Massilia litorea: one gene and its partner. Each later gene encodes a partner of the first gene's protein in a complex. Links are inferred from orthologs where the notes say so. Each region holds a gene or a part of one and is shown in the gene's direction. Other genes may lie near its edges.

Region 1 (3,057 bases):
CTGGCCACACCGAAGCCGGCTGCGACCTGACCGAAATGGGCGGCCTGACCCCGGCCTCGGTGATCTGCGAGATCATCAAGGAAGACGGCACCATGGCGCGCCTGCCGGACCTGATCGAGTTCGCGAAAGAACACAACCTGAAAATCGGCACCATCGCCGACCTGATCCACTACCGCAGCGAAAACGAGAGCCTGGTCGAGCGCGTTGCCGAGCGCACCCTGAACACGGCCCAAGGCGAATTCAAGCTGGTCGCCTACCGCGACAAGCCGAGCGGCTGCGCCCACCTGGCGATGGTGCACGGCGAGATCGGGCGCGACAACGAGGCCCTGGTGCGCGTGCACCAGCCGGTCTCGATCCTCGACGTGCTGGAACACCGCGCCACGACCCACTCCTGGACCATGGCCTCGGCGATGGAAGCGATCAAGAAGAGCGAATCGGGCGTCGTCGTGCTGCTGAACTGCGGCGAGACGGCCGAGCAGCTGTTCGCACAATTCACGTCGCTCGATGCGCCGGGCGCGCGTCCGACCGGCCGTGCGGCGACGATGGATCTGCGCACCTACGGCATCGGCGCGCAGATCCTAAAGGACCTCGGCGTCGGCAAGATGAAGCTGCTGGCCAATCCGCGCAAGATGCCGTCGATGACCGGTTTCGATCTCGAGGTCACCGGTTACATCGCCAGTCCATCGGCCTGACGCGGTACCATACACACTATTAATACGAACACACTAAGAAGAGGGCAGCCATGACGGTAGGAACTTATGAGAGCAACATGACAGGCGAGGACCTGCGCATCGGGATCGTGCAGGCGCGCTTCAATGCCGACGTCGGGCATGGCCTGCTGTCGTCCTGCCTGGCCGAACTGAAGCACCTGGGCGTGGCCGACGAGGACATCCTGCACGTGACCGTGCCGGGCGCGCTGGAAATCCCGCTGGCCCTGCAGAAGATGGCCGAAACCCAGCAGTTCGACGCCCTGATCGCGCTCGGCGCCGTCATCCGCGGCGAAACCTACCACTTCGAGCTGGTCTCGAACGAGTCGGGCGCCGGCATCACCCGCATCGGCCTGGACTACGGCATCCCGATCGCCAACGCCGTGCTGACCACCGAGACCGACGAGCAGGCCGAAGTGCGCATGGCGGAAAAGGGCGCCGATGCGGCCAAGGTTGCGGTCGAGATGGCCAACCTGCTGCTGGCGCTGGAAGAGCTGCACCCCGAGGAAGAAGAAGAGTAATCGAAGGACGAACATGACCGACAAGACCACCCACGCCAACCCGAGCAAGAACCGCACCCCGCGCCACCGCGCGCGCGAGTTCGCGCTCCAGGGCCTGTATCAATGGCTGCTGAATAACGAGCCATCGACCCAGGTGGCCAACAACATCCGCGCCGCCCACGGCTTCGACAAGGCCGACGGCGAGTATTTTTCGTCGCTGCTCAACGGCACGATCACGACCTCGGTCGAGCTGCGCGAAACGATCGCTCCGCTGATCGACCGCGCGGTCAGCGAACTGTCGCCGATCGAGCACGGCGTCCTGCTGCTGGGCGCCTTCGAACTGAAGAACCACCCGGAAATCCCATACCGCGTCGTGATTAACGAAGCGGTCGAGCTGACCAAGTCCTTCGGCGGCATCGACGGCCACAAGTACGTCAACGGCGTGCTCGATAAACTGGCCTCGAAACTGCGTCCGGAAGAAGTCGGCGCCGACGCGCGGCGTTAATTTCCCTCTGTATATATAGTAGGGCTGGCGAAAAGCCACCGTTGCCGAAAGGCGCGGTGGCTTTTTTGTGGGCTCCGAAAAGGCGATGTCGTATTCGCTCTTTGTTGACAGCAGCGCACCGTAGGGTGGACTCCTGAGTCCACGCGTTCGTGCTCATGCATTGGTATAACGTATCTGCGAGGCCACAAATGGGTGCACAAATGCCGCGGCGAGTATCCACGAGCTATGGGTATTCGTCTGCACGGAACGCGTGGGCTCAAGAGCCCACCCTACGGTGCGCGATCGTCCCGACTCATCAATAAAAAAGCCACCGCAAGCGGTGGCGTGAGGAGCGTACGAGCTTCACCTTACAGCGTCGCCAGCGCCTCCGTTTTCGGCTCCGCAGCCGGTTCCGCGGCTTTCGGGGCCGCCGGCGCGGCAGGCGCCGCCTTGACGACCATCTGCGTCGGTGCCGGTGGGGTCACCGTCGGGACCTTCTTGCCACCTGCAACCATTTTCAGTCGCTTGTATTCGGCCAGCACCTTGGCGCCATAACCCGAGTCGTCCTCCATGTCGGCCGCGCCGACATAGGTCTTCAGGCCGCCTTCGACCGAACCCGTGCGCTTCACGTAGTCCTTCAGGATCTGCGCGCCGACACGGATATTGGCGACCGGATCCAGGGCCGCCTCGGCGCCGCCGACTTCCTCGAACTTGTCGTGGTGGACCTTGGCCATCACCTGCATCAGGCCCTTGGCGCCCATCGGGCTTTCCGCGAACGGGTTCAGGCCCGATTCGATGACCATCACGGCCAGGATCAGCAGGGGATCGAGCTTCATCTCATGGGCCGTCGTGTAGGCCGTCGAAACGAGCATGTTGGCCGCGTCGCCGGCCACCCGGTAGCGCTTGGCGAGCCAGGAGGTGACGTTCTGCTGCTGCTTGCTGTTGGCGAGGACTTTGAGCTCGGCCCGGTCTTGCGTTGCGTCCAGTGCGGCCTCCTTGGCCGGCGCTGGGGTGGCGGTCGCGACGGTTGCACCAGCAGGTGCGGCGGCGACGGTTTCAGAATGCAGCAGTTCCGAAACTTTTTTTGCTGCATCCGGGTTCGTGTAGAGCAGGGTCAGTACTGCCACTGCCGAGAGACCGAACACGGTCAGGGTGTGCTGCATTGTGGTCAACAAACCACGCGCCGTTTTTGCCACTTGTGAAAACGTGACTGGCTGGCTGGCCAATTGGACGAGCTTTGCGCTCGAACCGAACAAACGATTGATCATCGAAGTCCCCTTTGTCGCGGCGAAAAGGATCCCGTCGCGGCGCATGGAGCGCTACGGAGGTACCAATGCCGTGCATCAGAAAAATCGTCAGGGCTTCC
Region 2 (3,183 bases), 3.9 Mb from region 1 along the record:
ATAAGTAATTAAAGTAATACGCTCTGATGGAGACGTGAACGTCGCCATCAGAGCCAACAAAACACAAATAAATCGTTCTTTTAAAGGAAGATCAAAATGGCAAAAGGTAAATTCGAGCGGACCAAGCCGCACGTCAACGTCGGTACCATCGGACACGTTGACCACGGCAAGACCACGCTGACCGCAGCAATCGCAACCGTCCTGTCGAAGAAGTTCGGCGGCGAAGCGAAAGCATACGACCAGATCGATGCAGCTCCGGAAGAGAAGGCACGCGGCATCACCATCAACACCGCGCACGTCGAGTACGAAACCGCCGCGCGCCACTACGCGCACGTCGACTGCCCAGGCCACGCCGACTACATCAAGAACATGATTACCGGTGCCGCCCAGATGGACGGCGCGATCCTGGTGTGCTCGGCCGCTGACGGCCCGATGCCACAGACCCGCGAGCACATCCTGCTGGCGCGTCAGGTTGGCGTTCCTTACATCATCGTGTTCCTGAACAAGTGCGACCTGGTCGACGACGCAGAACTGCTGGAACTGGTCGAAATGGAAGTGCGTGAGCTTCTGTCGAAGTACGAGTTCCCAGGCGACGACCTGCCGATCATCAAGGGTTCGGCACGTATGGCGCTGGAAGGCCAGCCAGGCGAAATGGGCGAAGAGTGCATCATCCGTCTGGCCGATGCCCTGGACACCTACATCCCGACGCCAGAGCGCGCTGTTGACGGCGCCTTCCTGATGCCAGTCGAAGACGTGTTCTCGATCTCGGGTCGCGGCACCGTCGTCACCGGTCGTGTCGAGCGCGGCATCATCAAGGTCGGCGAAGAGATCGAAATCGTCGGCATCATCGACACCGTCAAGACGACCTGCACCGGCGTGGAAATGTTCCGCAAGCTGCTGGACCAGGGTCAGGCTGGCGACAACGTCGGTCTGCTGCTGCGCGGCACCAAGCGTGAAGACGTCCAGCGTGGTCAGGTTCTGGCCAAGCCGGGCTCGATCAAGCCGCACAACCACTTCACCGGCGAGATCTACGTTCTGTCGAAAGATGAAGGCGGCCGTCACACCCCGTTCTTCAACAACTACCGTCCGCAGTTCTACTTCCGTACCACCGACGTGACCGGCTCGATCGAGCTGCCAGCGGACAAGGAAATGGTCATGCCAGGCGATAACGTGTCGATCACCGTCAAGCTGATCAACCCGATCGCGATGGAAGAAGGCCTGCGCTTCGCAATCCGCGAAGGCGGCCGTACCGTCGGCGCCGGCGTCGTTGCCAAGATCATCGCCTAATCAAGCTTTGATTTGCCGGCGGTTCGTTCCGCCGGCACAACAAGAGGGGGCAGAATCTCGATTCTGCCCCCTCTGTTTAAGGAAGAAGAGTGATATACTCTCGCTCCTTTGCAGCACGTAGTACCTGACAAATCATTGCCGGTCCTAAAACCGGTTCGCTCTTTTCCAAGGAAATCGCATGTCCGCAAATCAAAAAATCCGTATCCGCCTGAAAGCGTTCGACTACAAGCTGATCGACCAGTCCGCACTGGAAATCGTCGACACCGCCAAGCGCACCGGCGCCGTCGTCAAGGGCCCAGTTCCACTGCCGACCCGTATCCAGCGTTTTGACGTCCTGCGTTCGCCGCACGTCAACAAGACCTCGCGCGACCAGTTCGAGATCCGTACGCACCAGCGTCTGATGGACATCGTGGACCCAACCGACAAGACCGTCGACGCACTGATGAAGCTGGACCTGCCAGCTGGCGTCGATGTCGAAATCAAGCTGCAGTAATCATTGAAGCCGACGCGGAGCAATTCGCGGGCTGAAATAAAAATCGGGGCCGGGAAGGGCCGCCAACTGGCGAACTTTCCCGGCCCCGATTCCGTTTACGCATGGCGAATGCGTCTCTTCGATGCATCAGCAGATCCGACTGGCGTCCCCTCATCCTCCCGATACCGCCTTCCGCGCCGTGCCTTGCCCGGACGAGCGCGTGCGAAGCACAGGCAAGTTCACCTTTGCCAGACGCTCGCATTAGTTCAGCATAGTGCGCGCCTGCGGACTATACTGAAATGCCAATTGCTTCTTGCGCGATTTAACTTTCTTGTCAGACAGCGTCGCTCACGAGCAAGAAGGTCCTGACCAAAGGCGGGCTCGACCGCTACAGCTCGCGCGATGCGGGCAATACCAGATACGGTACGAAGATTTTTACCGGAAATCGCAAGCACGATCGCGTCACGCCTCCGGAATCGTCGGCAACCGCAGCTTCCAACGATGCCACCGGGAGAACACCATGAGACACGCCTTGACGGCGGTTTTTGACGACCGCGGCGCTGCACAGCATGCGCTGAACAAATTGCTTGCTGCCGGATTTACACGTGCGGACGTGGCGCTTTCCCTTGCTGTTCCGGCGGGACAGGCCGGTAAGGGCAGTACGGCGGACGAGGCAGCGCGCAGCCACGTGCTCACGCTGACGACCGGGGCGGACATGGAAGCAGACCGCGCCACCGCGCTCGTCGGACGCTTCGGTATTGCCGGGACGGACCGGCCCGCTGCGCCGCAAGCCAGGGATGGTTTCCAATGCCGGATGCGCCGCTGGACCGCGCAGGCGGCAGACCGGAAGGCAAGCTGGTCATTGCGCCATGGGGGGAACTGCCGCCCTGGGACAGATTCAACGATGCCGTGCTTCACGGCTGGGGCAGGATCGATCTGGGCAACGAGCATCCCGACGACGGTCACCCTGCGCGCTATCCGGACGCCTACGATACCGGCTTCGACGATCCAGGCCCGGCCTATCGCTATGGCGACGAGATGGCGCACACCGACAAGTTATCGGGCCTTGCATGGGAGGGAGCGCCACCGCTACCCCGCGCATCGACGCGCTGAGCGCGTCATTCCGCCGGCAGTACGCCCCTGCGTACGCCATGGCGAAACATTGCCCGATTTTAAGGCGCGTAAATACTTTTGGTATTTTGTCCTATCCTCGCGATAAATGGCGCATAGTGTCCTTTGTTCGCACGGTCCCTTCGTGATCCTGCATTCAAGCAGCAGCCTGCTGTTTTCCCCTTCGCCCGCACCGGGCACCCCCGCTCCTCATTGCTCATGTGACCGCATCCTTTGCGGCTCAACACTGAAAAGGTACACCATGTTTCCATTCTCCCAACCTGTCAATCCGGTTCTACGTTCCTATCTCGATT

The links.
Region 2: the proteins of nusB (region 1) and rpsJ are in contact, whole or in part, in a solved structure (PDB 3D3B), measured with the Escherichia coli proteins. The link is inferred for Massilia litorea from one-to-one orthologs.

What each region holds. Positions count from the first base shown.
Region 1 is NZ_CP062941.1:4,792,419-4,795,475, reverse strand. Bases 242-2,976 are described here. They hold nusB (transcription antitermination factor NusB), read left to right. Parts: upstream 242-1,241; coding sequence 1,242-1,712; downstream 1,713-2,976. Other genes in these bases: LPB04_RS21550 (transglycosylase SLT domain-containing protein), read right to left, coding at 2,060-2,863; ribH (6,7-dimethyl-8-ribityllumazine synthase), read left to right, coding at 743-1,228; ribBA (bifunctional 3,4-dihydroxy-2-butanone-4-phosphate synthase/GTP cyclohydrolase II), read left to right, coding at 242-692. Outside these bases: more of ribBA, read left to right, coding at 1-241. UniProt on the Escherichia coli protein: Part of the processive rRNA transcription and antitermination complex (rrnTAC). The complex forms an RNA-chaperone ring around the RNA exit tunnel of RNA polymerase (RNAP).
Region 2 is NZ_CP062941.1:886,743-889,925, reverse strand. Bases 262-3,122 are described here. They hold rpsJ (30S ribosomal protein S10), read left to right. Parts: upstream 262-1,465; coding sequence 1,466-1,780; downstream 1,781-3,122. Other genes in these bases: LPB04_RS03980 (hypothetical protein), read left to right, coding at 2,567-2,872; LPB04_RS03985 (hypothetical protein), read right to left, coding at 2,148-2,567; tuf (elongation factor Tu), read left to right, coding at 262-1,287. In the rest of the region: fusA (elongation factor G), read left to right, coding at 1-1; more of tuf, read left to right, coding at 97-261; LPB04_RS03975 (phasin family protein), read left to right, coding at 3,132-3,183. UniProt on the Escherichia coli protein: Involved in the binding of tRNA to the ribosomes. Part of the processive rRNA transcription and antitermination complex (rrnTAC). The complex forms an RNA-chaperone ring around the RNA exit tunnel of RNA polymerase (RNAP).